Regions from separate parts of the Ralstonia sp. R-29 genome, predicted to be linked through region 3. Evidence: predicted binding sites of a transcription regulator. Region 3 holds the regulator's gene; each other region holds the start of a gene.

What was found. The regulator HrcA, encoded in region 3, represses chaperone genes, less so after heat shock. The targets are predictions, from matches to a motif close to TTAGCACTCNNNNNNNNNGAGTGCTAA.
Region 1: rpoH (RNA polymerase sigma factor RpoH) is a predicted target of HrcA. The motif match lies at 2,624-2,650, and genes of this name have one in related genera.
Region 2: groES (co-chaperone GroES) is a predicted target of HrcA. The motif match lies at 2,213-2,239, and genes of this name have one in related genera.

The regions. Positions count from the first base shown of each region.
Region 1 covers NZ_CP184377.1:293,950-298,929, forward strand. The annotation lists gene cyoE (heme o synthase) at 1-918, shown strand, start outside; gene ACN9M1_RS01440 (SCO family protein) at 980-1,585, shown strand; gene rpoH (RNA polymerase sigma factor RpoH) at 1,651-2,580, opposite strand; gene ACN9M1_RS01450 (diguanylate cyclase domain-containing protein) at 2,780-4,980, opposite strand, start outside.
Region 2 covers NZ_CP184377.1:666,659-671,638, reverse strand. The annotation lists gene groL (chaperonin GroEL) at 87-1,730, opposite strand; gene groES (co-chaperone GroES) at 1,831-2,121, opposite strand; gene ACN9M1_RS03180 (response regulator transcription factor) at 2,758-3,456, opposite strand; gene iaaH (indoleacetamide hydrolase) at 3,489-4,952, opposite strand.
Region 3 covers NZ_CP184377.1:2,637,759-2,642,738, forward strand. The annotation lists gene ACN9M1_RS12485 (taurine ABC transporter ATP-binding protein) at 1-321, opposite strand, end outside; gene tauA (taurine ABC transporter substrate-binding protein) at 318-1,379, opposite strand; gene hrcA (heat-inducible transcriptional repressor HrcA) at 1,508-2,566, opposite strand; gene ACN9M1_RS12500 (NAD kinase) at 2,677-3,651, shown strand; gene recN (DNA repair protein RecN) at 3,809-4,980, shown strand, end outside.

The DNA of each region.
Region 1 (4,980 bases), 1.3 Mb from region 3:
ACTTCCACTCAACTCCCCGGCTGGCGACACACCGCATCGCAGTATGCGGCGCTCACCAAGCCGCGCGTGACGCAGCTTGCCGTGTTCTGCGCCGTGATCGGCATGTTCCTGGCCACGCCGGGCATGGTGCCGTGGCCGGTGCTGATCGGCGGCGCGGTCGGCATCTGGCTGTTTGCCGGTGCGGCCTTCGCCATCAACTGCCTGGTCGAACGCAAGATCGACGCGATGATGCGCCGCACGGCCTGGCGCCCCTCGGCTAGCGGTGAGTTGGGCACGCGCCAGATCCTGCTGTTCTCGCTCGTGCTGGGCGGCGCAGGCATGTGGACGCTCCACGTGTTCGCCAATGACCTGACGATGTGGCTGACCTTCGCCACCTTCATCGGCTACGCCATCATCTACACGCTGCTGCTCAAGCCGGCGACGCCGCAGAACATCGTGATCGGTGGCTTGTCGGGCGCGATGCCACCGGCACTGGGCTGGGCCGCCGTCGCCAACAGCGTCCCGGCCGAGGCATGGATCCTAGTGCTGATCATCTTCACCTGGACGCCGCCGCACTTCTGGGCGCTGGCGCTATACCGACGTGCGGATTACGCCAAGTCCGGTCTGCCGATGCTGCCGATCACCCACGGCGAGAAATACACGCTACTGCACATCCTGCTGTACACGCTCATCATGATTGCCGCGACTATCCTGCCGTTCGTGTACGGCATGAGCGGCGTCATCTATCTGGCGACGGCGCTGGTGCTCGGCTTCGGCTTTCTCGCCTATGCGTGGCGCATGTATCGCAACTACTCCGACGCGCTGGCGCAGAAGACTTTCCGCTACTCGATCGTCTATCTCTCGATCCTGTTTGCGGCGCTGCTGGTGGACCACTACTTCAAGTTCGGGCCGACGCTGACCCAAAGCGCGGCGCTGTGACGCCGTGCGGGGCATGCGCCGTTGGCGTTACCCTAGGCGGTCTGCTCTCAACACGATGACCATGCTCTCCTTCCGACACTTCCGCGCCGTGCTGTTCGCCGCGCTGGCCGCCACCGTGCTGGCGCTCGCCGCATGCAGCGACAAGCCCGCGTTCAAGAACCTCGACATCACCGGCTCCAAGAGCTTCGGCACCGATTTTTCGCTTGTTGACCACACCGGCAAGCGCCGCACGCTGGAAGACTTCCGCGGCAAGGTCGTCGTGATGTTCTTCGGCTACACGCATTGCCCGGACGTCTGCCCGACCACGCTGGCCGAATTGCGCGCCGTGATGGACACCCTCGGCAAGGATGCCGACCGCGTGCAAGTGCTGTTCGTCACCGTCGACCCTGAGCGCGATACGCAAGACCTGCTGGCCAAGTACGTGCCGGCGTTCGACCCGCGCTTCACCGGCCTGCGCCCGGCCAACGACGCCGAACTCAAGAAGGTCGCGTCCGACTTCAAGGTGTTCTACAGCAAGGTGCCGGGCAGCTCGCCCGACAACTACACGATGGACCACACCGCCGGCAGCTACATGTTCGACCCGAAAGGCAACCTGCGTCTGTTCATCAAACACGGCCAAGGCCCCGAGCCGATCGCGCATGACATCAAGCAGTTGCTGGCTGACTGATCTCTTGTCCGCGCCCAAAGAAAAAGCCCGCCAACTTGGCGGGCTTTTCTATTGCGAGGAGCGGTTTAAGCAAATGCCTGCAGCGCACCCTTCATCTTCTTCATCGCGGCGGATTCGATCTGGCGGATGCGCTCGGCTGACACGCCAAACTCGTCAGCCAGTTCGTGCAGCGTGGCGCCGCCCGATCCGTCGTCGTTCACGTTCAGCCAGCGGGCTTCGATGATGCGGCGGCTACGGTCGTCCAGCTTGGCCAGCGCCGTTTCGATGCCTTCGCTTTGCAGGCGATCCTGGCTGCGCGACTCGATCACGCGGGTCGGCTCGTTGTGCGTGTCGGCCAGGTAGGCGATCGGGGCGTACGACTCTTCGCCATCGTCCATCTGGCCTTCCAGCGCGATGTCGCCGCCCGAGAGGCGCGTTTCCATCTCGCGCACCTCGGCGCCCTTGACGTTGAGTTCGGCCGCTACGGCGCTGATCTCGTCCGGCGAGAAGGTCGCCTGCGCATCTTGCTTGTGGCTGCGCAGATTGAAGAACAGCTTGCGCTGGGCCTTGGTGGTGGCCACCTTGACCATGCGCCAGTTCTTCAGGATGTACTCGTGCATCTCGGCCTTGATCCAGTGCATCGCGTACGAGACGAGACGCACGCCCTGATCCGGGTCGAAGCGCTTGACGGCCTTCATCAGGCCGATGTTGCCTTCTTGGATCAGGTCGGCGTGGGGCAGGCCGTAGCCGAGGTAGCCGCGGGCGATCGACACGACCAAGCGCAGGTGCGAAAGCACCAGGCGGCGGGCCGAATCGATGTTGCCGGTGCTACGGTAGTCACGGGCGAGGTGTTGCTCTTCCTCGGCCGACAGCATCGGCACCCGGTTGACGCTCTGGATATAGGCGTCGATGTTGCCCAGGTTGCCAGGGAACGCCAGCGCCCATCCATTACCGGCGTTGCCGGACGGCTGGGTGGCGATTGCGGAAACGGTATTCACGGGGATGACTGCGTTCACTCAGGACTCCTGTCGAAATCCAGTGGAGGTTTGGAAAGGCATCTTAGCACTCCATCAGGATGAGTGCTAATAGGACATTTTTGTCCGGTTGATAGTTCCCGTAAATCAGGGGATTCACCTCAATAGCGTGATGTTTGCGGCGCAACAAAATAGGCCGCGCACCCAGTCATAGACCGCCGCCAGCGCCGTCGGTTCGCGCTCAGGCGGCAGTGTTGCGGCCGCGTGACTTGGCCCAATAGAGTGCGCGATCCGCCTCGCGTAAAGCGATGTCAGCGTCATGAACCTCCGGGCCCGGGCATGCCACGCCAATGCTGGCCGTCACATGCAAAACCACGTCGCCAGAGAGGGCCATTGGCGGCCGGATGGCGCTGACGACCTTCTGTGCTGTGTGCAGCGCATCATCAGGGCTGTCGATCGGGTCGAGCAGGATGACGAATTCGTCACCTGCAAGCCGCGCGACGGTGTCAGTGCGGCGCACAGCCCGTTGCAGACGGTGGGCGACTTCGACCAGCACGGCATCGCCGGTGGCGTGGCCGTAGGTGTCGTTGATGTGCTTGAAGTGATCCACGTCGAGGTACAGCACGGCCATCGGCGCGGGCTGGCGTTGGCGGCGCTCGAGCGCGCCGCGCAGGCGCTCGTAGAGCTCGTAGCGGTTGGGCAGGCCGGTCAACGCGTCAAAGCGGGCCATGCGCGAGAGTTCCATCTCGCTGCGCTTGGCTTCGGTCACGTCTTGCACGAAGGTGTAGACGCCGCAGCGCCCTGCGTCGGAATCCGACTCTGCGGCATCGGGAACGAGGTGGCCGCGCAGATACCGCGTGCGGTGCCGGGGGCCATGCATGTACGGCTTTTCGTACCAGGGCGCGTTGATTTCGAATTCCACTGTTTCGCCCTGCACGGCACGCGCCAGATACGGCGCCAGTTGGGCGTAGGTGCCGGGTGTGAAGACCTGCTCAGCATGCTGGCCGCACACTTCGTCGGGCATGCGCTGCAGCCAGCGCGCGTGGGTGGCGTTGCAGAAGGTGAAGATGCCGTCCGGGCTGATGTGCGAGACCAGCAGCGGCGCATTGTCGAGCACCAGCTTGAGCGCGCGTTCGCTGCGCGCCAGGGCCAGTTCGGCGCTGGTGCGGGCGGTGAGGTCTTGCAGCACCGAGAAGTAGCCGCGCAGCGTGCCGCGGTCGTCGTAGTCGGGGAAGTAGTGGCCGCTGAGATAGCGCGGCGTGCCGGTGCGCATGGACGTGATCTCGAACTGCACCGGGTAGCCGGCCAGCACTTCAGTCATGTAGGGCAGCAGCGTGCGGTAGTCCTCGGGGCTGTAGAGGTCGCGCACGGGGCGGTCGAGCAAGTCGTCTTCGGTGCGGCCGAAGGCTTCGAGCAGTGTGCGGCTGGCAAAGCGGATGATGCCGTCCGGGTCGACGTAGCTGAGCTGCGCAGGCACGTTGTCGGCCACCAGGCGCAGTTGTTCACGGCTGGCGCGCAGGGCGTCGCGGCGTCGCTCCAGGCTTTCGTTGGCGGTGCGCAAGGCGCGTTCAGAGGCGGCCAGCCGGTTGGCAAACGGGCGCACCGTCAGCCGGATCGCCAGCACGCTGCCAACCATCAGACACAGCATGAGCGCTACGAGCCGTTCGAACTGCGTGCGCATGGGGGCATACAGCTCGGCGCTGGCGATCTTGCTGATCAGCGCCAGACCGGTGTGGCCGATGGGCGTATAGCCGAATGACGTCGGCATGCCATGGATGTCTTGCCACTGGCCAAAGCCGGCGTGTCCAGCCAGTGCCAGGCGTGACGGCAGCGGCTGGTTGCCGGCCATCAGCGGTGGGAGTTCAAAGACGAACGCGTCAAAGCGCTGCGGAAACGACATGGCACGCCCGCGCGCATCAAAGCCGGACATGGCCAGCGTTTCCGTCACGCCCGCGTCTTGCACGTTGACGTAGCGGGCCGTCATGTGCGCGAGTGGCTGCTCGGTGACGAGCCAACCGACCTGCACGCCATCGGCCAGTATTGGCGTTTCGGTGCGCATCGCAAAGCCGTGTACCCATTGCAGCGTGATGCGCTCGGGCGCCAAGCCGGCGTGCAGTGCGATGGCAAGTTCGGGGTGCGCCGCCTGCGTGCCGAGGCTGACGACGCTGGTGCCGTCGAGCGTGCGCAGTTGCAGATACGAATAGCCCTGTTCGCGAAAGGCCTCCAGCGCACTGGCGCCGCGCAGCCGCGCGCCGTTGTCGGCGGGGTGGCGCACCGCCTCTTGGATGCGGATGACGGCGGCGATCATGCGCGGGTTTTCCGCGCGCATGGCCAGCACCTGGTCGAACTCTTCGGCGTAGCTCGACAGCGCACGTGCCCGCGTGGTGCCGAACGTCGTGCTGGCACTGTCCACCTGGATGATGAACGCGGTCACGGTGGCAC
Region 2 (4,980 bases), 1.7 Mb from region 3:
AACCCCGCAGGCTTGCACCCACGGGGTTTTTTGTTCGGAACAGCCATCCGGAAGGGATGGCCGGGCCGGGTTGCCGGACAGGCAAATTACATCATGCCGTCCATGCCGCCCATGCCACCCATGCCGCCCGGCATTGCCGGTGCTGCATCGTCCTTCGGCAGTTCTGCCACGGCGCAATCCGTGGTCAGCATCAGCGAAGCAACCGAAGCGGCGTTCTGCAGCGCGGTGCGGGTCACCTTGGTCGGGTCCAGCACGCCCATTTCCACCAGGTCACCGTACTCGCCGGTGGCGGCGTTGTAGCCGTAGTTGCCGTTGCCTTCGATGACCTTCGACACCACAACCGAAGCCTCGTCGCCAGCGTTGGTGACGATCTGGCGCAGCGGCTCTTCCATGGCGCGCAGCACGATCTTGATACCGGCGTCTTGGTCAGCGTTGGCACCCTTCAGGCCGGAGATCAGCGCACGGGCGCGCAGCAGTGCAACACCGCCACCAGCCACGATGCCTTCTTCCACGGCAGCGCGCGTTGCGTGCAGGGCATCTTCCACGCGGGCCTTCTTTTCCTTCATTTCGACTTCGGTGGCAGCGCCAACCTTGATCACGGCAACACCGCCAGCCAGCTTGGCCACGCGCTCTTGCAGCTTTTCACGGTCGTAGTCCGAGGTCGCTTCTTCGATCTGGGCACGCACTTGCTTCACGCGGGCTTCGATGTTGCGGGCATCGCCAGCGCCATCGATGATCGTGGTGTTTTCCTTGCCGATTTCAACGCGCTTGGCTTGGCCCAGGTCGTTCAGGGTTGCCTTTTCCAGCGTCAGGCCGACTTCTTCAGCGATGACTTGGCCGCCCGTCAGGATGGCGATGTCTTCCAGCATGGCCTTGCGGCGGTCGCCGAAGCCCGGAGCCTTCACGGCGGCCGTCTTCAGGATGCCGCGGATGTTGTTGACCACCAGCGTTGCCAGGGCTTCGCCTTCGACGTCTTCAGCGATGATCAGCAGCGGGCGGCCAGCCTTGGCCACTTGCTCCAGCACCGGCAGCAGGTCGCGGATGTTGCTGATCTTCTTGTCGAACAGCAGCACGAACGGGTTGTCCAGCTGGACAACTTGCTTTTCCGGGTTGTTGATGAAGTACGGCGACAGGTAGCCGCGGTCGAACTGCATGCCTTCCACGACGTCCAGCTCGTCGGCCAGCGACTTGCCGTCTTCCACGGTGATCACGCCTTCCTTGCCGACCTTGTCCATGGCTTCAGCGATGCGCTGGCCGATGGATTCGTCGCTGTTGGCCGAGATGGCGCCAACTTGAGCGATTTCCTTGCTGGTGGTCGTCGGCTTGCTGATCTTCTTCAGCTCTTCGACAGCGGCCGTCACAGCCTTGTCGATGCCGCGCTTCAGGTCCATCGGGTTCATGCCGGCGGCAACGTACTTCATGCCTTCGCGCACGATCGACTGGGCCAGCACCGTTGCGGTGGTGGTGCCGTCACCGGCGTTGTCGCTGGTCTTGGAAGCGACTTCCTTGACCATTTGCGCGCCCATGTTCTGCAGCTTGTCCTTCAGCTCGATTTCCTTGGCGACCGACACACCGTCCTTGGTCACGGTCGGGCCACCGAAGCTGCGCTCCAGCACCACGTTACGGCCCTTCGGGCCCAGGGTCACCTTCACGGCGTTGGCGAGAATGTTCACGCCTTCGACCATCTTGGCACGTGCGGCGTCGCCGAACACTACGTCTTTAGCTGCCATCTTGAGAATCTCCGAGATCTTTGGATGTTGCCCGCGCGCCCTTAAGCTGCGCCGGCAATGAGGATTGGGTTACAGGTAAGCCTTGCGAACGAGCGCGTGCTTACTTTTGCACCACGGCCATGATGTCTTCTTCGCGCATGACCAGGACTTCCTGACCATCCACCTTGACGCCCTGGCCGGCGTACTTGCCGAACAGCACGCGGTCGCCGACCTTGACGTCCAGCGCGATCGCGTTGCCCTTGTCGTCTTTCTTGCCCGGGCCGACGGCCAGCACTTCGCCTTGATCCGGCTTTTCAGCGGCGGCGTCAGGGATGACGATGCCCGAAGCGGTCTTGGTTTCGTTGTCCAGGCGCTTCACGATCACGCGGTCGTGCAAAGGACGCAGGTTCATACACAACTCCTCAATGCAAAGTGAGTGTTTATTCACAAAACGCGCCGCAAGACGCGGCGCATCGGGAAAGCATCGGGGGTCGGAGGCGTTGTTAGCACTCCTGCCCGGCGAGTGCTAATTATAGGGACGGGGTATTACGATTTCAAGAATGGTGTCGAGATGTCGCTGTGGAAAGTTCAAAGTTACGTGAACCAAAACGCGAATAGTTCAAAGTTGAGCGAACCACGAGTTCAAAGTTGGCTGAGCAACTCCGCCGGGAAGGCCTGTAAATCCTGACCTGCCGGTTCAGAGTTGAGTGAATCTCGACAATTCACTCAATTTGGAACTTTGGTCACTCAATGTGGAACTCGCCGATGCGCCTCGATGCACAAAAAATGAAAAAAACCTTATTTTTCAGCAAGTTAGCACTACGTGAGGCGTTCGAAGTCACGGGCCACCTCGGCGCCTGACGACTATGAGGAGCCGACTCAATTGAAGTTGGTTGCCACGGCTGCCGTCGACGGCGAATTGCCGCGGGTGATGGAAGTCCTGGTGTTCAAGGTGAGAGGGAAGCAACAGATGCTGGCGCGGGCGTACGCCGACGAGCGCGCACTGCCACCAGCTTACGTTGCGGCTCTACGCTGCGCGAGAGCTCGCTTAACTCGTCTGCTGGACGGTCAACTGATAGCCGCGCGCATAGACCGTCTTGAGCTCCACGCCAGTCGCCTGCCCGAAGCCCAGCTTCTTGCGCAGCTTGTAGATGTGCTGCTCGATCGAGCGCTCGACAAGGCTGACCTCGATTCCCCATATTGCAGAGGCGATCTGCTGGCGTGACAAAAACGCCCCAGACGACGAGAACAACAGCCAGGCCGTGGCGAATTCGCGTGCGGTCAATCGAATCGGTGCTTCGTGCAATGTCACCGTGCGAGTCAGCTGACATAGGCGGTAGGGCCCGACCACCACTTGCCCGTGCGTGGCGGCCTGCGTTGACCTGTCGCCCGCGCGCAAGATGCGGCGAACACGGGCGCACAATTCGTCGGCGGTGAAGTGACCCGAGATGATGTCTTCGATGCCGGCCTCGAAGGCGGCGACCATCTCATGGCGGTCGGCAAACTGGCCAAATACCAACGTGGGCGAACGCATGCGGGTGTTGCCCTCGCGCCCGGCCAGCAACAGTCGGCCGGCCGTGCTGAACTGCTGCGCATCGATCATCAGCAAATCGAAGCCTTCGGTGCGCCCAGCGCGTATCAGGGTCAATGCGTCGTCGAATCGCACGCATGTCACGTCCTGCGCTGACAGGCAAGCAGCGATGAGGGCGAAACTGGCGGCGTTGGTGGTGAGTACGGCAAATTTCATGAAACGCCCGGTTGCTGCGACGCCAGCCCAATTCAAATTCGCGGAGCAGGCAGCACCCCGAGAACCTTCTCGAGAGCAAGGCCAATGCCCAGCAACTCGCCATCACTACCGATTGGGCCATCAAGGCCAAGGCCCACGGGAAGACCGTTTTGCGTGAGGCCAGCAGGTAGCGTCAGCCCCGGTATTCCGGCAGTACTGCCCGGATCGGTGTTTCGAATCAGCGTGGCAAACGTATCGACGGGCGCGCCACCGTTGATCGATAACTTGCCGGACCCGTGCTCGGCGTCGATCGGGGGCGCTGGAACCACTACCGTGGGAAAGATCATGGCAACGACGCCGTTCCGGCTGAAGTAGTCGGCGTATAGCGCTTGCATGGCTGGCCGATACTTGCCAATGGCGGCTGGATACGCCGCGCCAGCCACATCGCCAACCACTGCCTTCATCGCCGCCTTGACATCCGGACTCGCCACATGCGCCCCGATGTCTTGCAGCGAGATGCCGTGAACGCCCGTTGCGCTCAGATACGCAGGGATATCCTCGTGAGCTTCGTGCAATGCGATCGGGCCCGCAGCCTTGTCCGTCAACTCGCGCAAACCGTTGATGTCCGCATCGACCAAGACAACGCCTGCGGCTTTGAGCTTTTCAATCGCGGCGCGCATCACGGCGGTCACCTGCGGATCAGCATCCGCCCAGAGACTTGCCGGGACGCCGAGTCGAAGACCTTGCAGGGGCACTGGTGTGGCCGCAGGGCGACCGCTCATCACCGAATCAAGCAGGACGACGTCCTCCACCGTGCGGGCCATTGGGCCGATCGTGTCGCGGGTATGACTGATCGGAAGCACGCCCGATCCGTCGTAACGCCGCTGTGCGGATCCATTCCCCACCGAAGGCCGTAAGCCCGCGAGGCCGCACAAGGCTGCAGGGATGCGCACGGAGCCTCCTGTATCCGTGCCGAGCCCGGCGGGGGCAATTCGCGCAGCGACAGCCGCACCCGTGCCGCCGGATGAGCCGCCGGGAACGCGTGATGTGTCGTATGGATTGTGTGCGGGGCCGGCGAACGCGGTTAGGTTCGTGTTGGTAGCACCAAACGCGAGTTCGTGCATATTCGCCTTGCCAAGCACAATCGCACCGGCGTCGACAAGCCGCTGCAGCGTCGGTGCGCTTTCCTTGGGCTGGACATGAGCGAGTGCTGGCGTGGCGCCCGTCGTCGGCAAGTCTTTCGTATTGATGTTGTCCTTCACCACAATGGGAAGGCCGGCCAGGGCGGGTAGTGCTGCACCGCGCGCGCGAAGTTCGTCAATTCGCTTCGCTGCTGCCATCGCGCCGGTCTTATCCACGACGATCAAGCTATTCAACGTAGCGAGCCGTTCGGCTCGCGCGCTTAGCGTGTCGACATATTCCTCTGCGGACAACCGCCCAGTACGAATCGCTTCGACAGCTTGCGTGGCGGTGAGCTGGACCTGCGCGTCCGCCGATAGAGGTTTTGTCTCGAACATCGTGCAGCCACTCAGAGTGAACCCCATG
Region 3 (4,980 bases):
GCCCCCGCGCAGCTTGAGACCGAGGGCCACGTTGTCGCGCACGTTCAGCCACGGCATCAGGCCATAGCGCTGGAAGACCACACCGCGCTCTGCGCCGGGGCCGTCGACTTCGCGTTCGTCGAGCAGGATCTGCCCAGACGTTGGCGCAACAAAACCGGCCAGACAATTCAGCAGCGTGGTCTTGCCGCACCCCGAGGCACCCAGGGCGACAACAAACTCACCGGCGTGGATCGACAGGTCCACGCCGCCCAACGCTTGGGTGGTACGGCCACGCGCATCGGTGTAGTCGACGCGCAGGCCGCGGACTTCAATGCAGCTCATCGCGCTGCCGTTGCCACGGCCTTGGCGCCGCCGGCCACACGCTGCACAAAGCGCGAATCGATGGTCGCGCCGTAATCCGGCAGCACCGCCTGGATCGTGCCCTGCGTCTTCAGGAACTGCGCCGTGGCCAGCAGCGATTGCGCGGCGCCCGACTGCGCACCGCCACCCAGCCAGCGCTTGGACGCCTGCTCCGCTGCATCCGGGAAGGCATACAGCGCCAGGCTTGCCGGCACATCCGCCGCCGTCGCGCCAGAGGTCTTGGCCACCGCCGCCACCTGCGGCGAGGTCACCGTCCACGCAGCCTTGTTGTCGCGGTAAGCCGCGTCGGCCTTGGCCAGCACCTCGACAAACTTGGCGATGAACTCCGCATGGTCACGCGCAAACTTGCGATCGGCCACGAAGCCATCAAACGTCGACTTACCCGTAGCGGCGGCGATCTTGCCCGAGGTGGTCAGCACCGTGCCGTTCTTCTTCACCTTGGCGAGCACCGGGTCCCAGATGAACGCGGCATCGACGTCGCCCCGGTCCCACGCGGCCGACAACTCCTGCGGGCGCAGGTTGACGACCTTCACATCACGCGGATCGAGCCCCGCCTGCTGCAACGCCACCAGCGCATGGAAATGCGAGGTCGACACATAGGGCACGCCGAGCGTCTTGCCCTTCAAATCGGCCACGCGTGACACGCCGCTCCCGTTGCGGGCGACCAGCGCTTCCGCATCGTTGATGTTGTCGAGAATCCAGAACAGCGACAGGTCCACACCCTGCGACACACCGGCCGCAATCGGGCTCGACCCCGCTTCACCAATCTGCACCGAGCCCGATGCAATGGCGCGCACCACATCGGCACCGCTGGCGAGTTGGCGGTAGGTCACCTTGTAGCCGGTGGCGCGCTCGACCTCGCCGGTGGCCTGGGCGTAGCGCCAGGGCAGCACCATGTCCTGATACGCGATGACGACTTCGCGGTCCGCCGCGCGTGCGGGGGCGGCACCGAACAAGGCAAGCGAAACAGCCGCAGACAATGCTGCAGCCAACAAACGGGGGATGGAGAAACCAGCCATGAAAGACTCCGGCAGAAGAAGAACGCGCACATGCGCCGGAGTCGATTGTGTGAGACGGCAGGCTGGGCTGTCGTCGAAGAAAATCGGCTGAGCTTATGCAGCCCAGATGCAGACCTAAACTCGGCAGATCAATATTGGCTGAGCGTGCTGGATAGCAACTTGGCGGTGATGTCCACGATCGGAATCACGCGCTCATACGCCATGCGCATCGGCCCGATCACACCCAGCGTGCCGACGATCTTGCCGTCCACCTCGTACGGCGCGGTGATGACTGCCATGTCTTCGTGCGGCACGAGGCTGCTTTCGCCGCCGATGAAGATCTGCACACCCTCGGCGCGGCTGGAGACGTCCAGCAGCTGCAGCAGGCCGGTCTTCTGCTCGAACACGGCGAACAGGCGGCGCAGCTTGTCCATGGACGACGATAGGTCTTCCACATCCAGGAGCTTGCGCTCCCCGGAAATGACGACTGGCTCTTCGTCCGACACGGCGCTGCTGCCGGCTTCCACGGCCGCCTGCATCAGGGAGGTCATGTCGGCCTGCAATGCAGACAGCTCACCGCGCAGACGCTCACGCACGGCATCGAACGTCAGGCCGCCGTAATGTGCGTTGATGTAGTTGGCCGCCTCCACCAGCTGCGACGGGGTGTAGGGCGTATCGGTATAGATGATGCGGTTCTGCACGTCGCCCTCGGGCGTGACGACGATCAGCAGGATGCGGTTTTCCGACAGCCGCAGGAATTCAATCTGTCGGAAGGCGTGCGAGCGGCGCGGCGTCATCACCACGCCGGCAAACTGCGACAGGTTGGACAGCGTCTGCGCCGCCGCCGCTATCACCCGCTGGGATGACTCTGACCCGTGCGACGCCAGTTGCGTGCGCACCTGCTCGGCAATCGCACCCACCATCTGCTGCGCCATGCGGTCGTGCGTGCTGAGCATATCCAGCGGGCTGGCGGTCAGCATCGTATCGACGAAGAGGCGGTAGCCGCGCGGCGTCGGGATGCGCCCGGCCGAAGTGTGCGGGCTGGCGATAAAGCCCATCTCCTCCAGATCGGACATCACATTCCGGATGGTGGCCGGCGACAGATCGAGCCCCGAATACTTCGACAAGGTGCGCGAGCCGACAGGCTGCCCCTCGGCGATGTACCGTTCGATCAGGGTCTTGAGGAGGATGGTGGCGCGCTTGTCCATGATTCTTCAATTTTACGCAAAATCAGCGCCAACCTACGGGTGATGTGGGCGTTTCTCGTCAAACACGGTCAAACGTGGCGGGGGTCATATCGATATGGTGTAATGCGCGCATGTCGATTTCCCCATCTGCCGTGGCCCCGCAAGCTCCCGCCGCCCCCTCCGGTTCGCCCAGTTCACCGGCTGTGCCCGGTTCGCCCGCCTCGCCGTTCAAGACGGTCGCGCTGGTGGGCCGGTATTCGGCCGCCAACATTGCCGGCCCGCTCATGGAGCTGGCGTCGTGCATCGCCGCCAGCGGGCGCGATATCGTGTTCGAGCGCGAAACGGCGCTCAATATCGGCGTCCAGGATTACCCGGCGCTGCCACCCGAAGACATGGCACGGCAGGCCGACGTGGCCGTGGTGCTCGGCGGTGACGGCACGCTGCTGGGGATCGGCCGCCATCTGGCCGGCGCAAACGTGCCCGTGATCGGCGTCAACCATGGGCGGCTCGGCTTCATGACCGACATCCCGTTCGACGACGTGCACAACGTGCTGCCCGCCATGCTGGCCGGTCAGTACGAATCGGAAACGCGCACGCTCCTGCAAGCCCAGGTGGTGCGCGACGACGATGTCATCTTCTCCGCCCTCGCATTCAACGACGTGGTGGTCAACCGCTCGGGCATTTCGGGCATGGTCGAGCTGGCGGTGTCGGTGGATGGCTTCTTCATGTACAACCAGCGTTCGGACGGCTTGATCGTGTCCACACCCACCGGGTCGACGGCGTATGCGCTGTCCGCCGGCGGACCGATCCTGCATCCGGCGCTCTCGGGCTTTGTGCTGGTGCCCATCGCGCCGCACTCGCTGTCCAACCGGCCGATCGTCATTCCGCACGACGCGGAAGTCGTCATCCAGGTCACCAGCGGGCGCGACGCCAGCGTCAACTTCGATATGCAGTCGCTCACGTCGCTGCTGCCGGGCGACCGCATTGTCGTGCGCCGCTCGGAGCGCACCGTGCATCTGCTGCACCCGGTTGGTTACAGCTACTACGCCACGCTGCGCAAAAAGCTGCACTGGCACGAATATCCGACCGAAGACAACCGTCTTTAAGAACCTGCCCATGATCCTACTGCGCGCCCCGATCTTGACGTTGCGATGCTCGCCGTACCCATATGCGGCTGCCGAATCTGGCAAATGCGTCACGCCAACCTCGGGCCGCTCGCTACGGATCATGGGCACGCTCTAAAACTCCACGCTCACCGCTTCCATGCTGCGCAGCCTCACCATCCGCGATTTCGTCATCGTTCACGCGCTCGACCTCGATCTGGCCGACGGCTTTACCGTCTTCACGGGCGAGACGGGCGCGGGCAAGTCCATCCTGATCGACGCCCTGGCGCTCACGCTGGGCGAGCGCGCAGATGCGGCCGTCGTGCGCGAAGGCGCGCCACGGGCCGACATCACCGCCGAATTCGACGTCCATCCGCACGTGGCCGCGTGGCTGGAAGCCCACGAACTGCACGATGATGAAGGCGTCATCCTGCTGCGCCGTACGGTCGATGCCGCTGGCCGCAGCAAGGCCTTCATCAACGGGGCCGCCGTCACGCTGGCGCAACTGCGCGAGGTGGGGGAGCAACTGGTCGACATCCACGGCCAGCACGCGCATCAACTGCTGCTCAAGACGGATGCGCAGCGTAGCCTGCTTGACGCCCACGCCGGCCTCGAAGACGACGTACGCGCCGTCGGCGAGCGTTATCGCGCCTGGCAGGCCGTGGTGCGCCTACGCGAAGCCGCCGAGCAGCAATCGCGTGAGGCACAGCTCGAACGCGAGCGCATCGAATGGCAGGTCAACGAACTGCAGAAGCTCGGGCCCCAGCCCGGCGAGTGGGAAGACGTACAGGCCGAGCACCACCGCCTGTCGCACGCCGCCAGCCTGATCGAAGGCACGCGCGCGGCGCTGGATGGCCTGTCGGAATCCGAAGGCGCCGTGCTGACCCAACTGGGCGCCACGCTGCATACGCTGCGCGAGCTGGCTGAGATCGACCCGGCACTGGCCGATGTGTTGGCCGCGCTCGAACCGGCCGAGGTGCAGATCCAGGAAGCCGTGCACTCGCTCGCCCGCTATGCGGACCGTGCGGAGCTGGACCCGGACCGCCTGGCCGAAGTCGATGCGCGCATGCAGGCGCTGCACACCATGGCGCGCAAATACCGTGTCGCGCCCGAAACGCTGCCGGCTGAACTGGCCGAGCGCCAGGCGCAACTGGCCGCGCTGCAGGCGGCGTCCGATCTGGAGGCGCTGCAGGCGCAGGAAGCGCAAACCCGTGCGGCGTATGTCGACATCGCGCAGACGCTGTCACGCGCCCGCGCCAAAGCGGCGCGCGAACTGGCCGAAGCCGTGACGGGCGCCATGCAAGGCCTGTCGATGGCCGGCGGGCGTTTCGA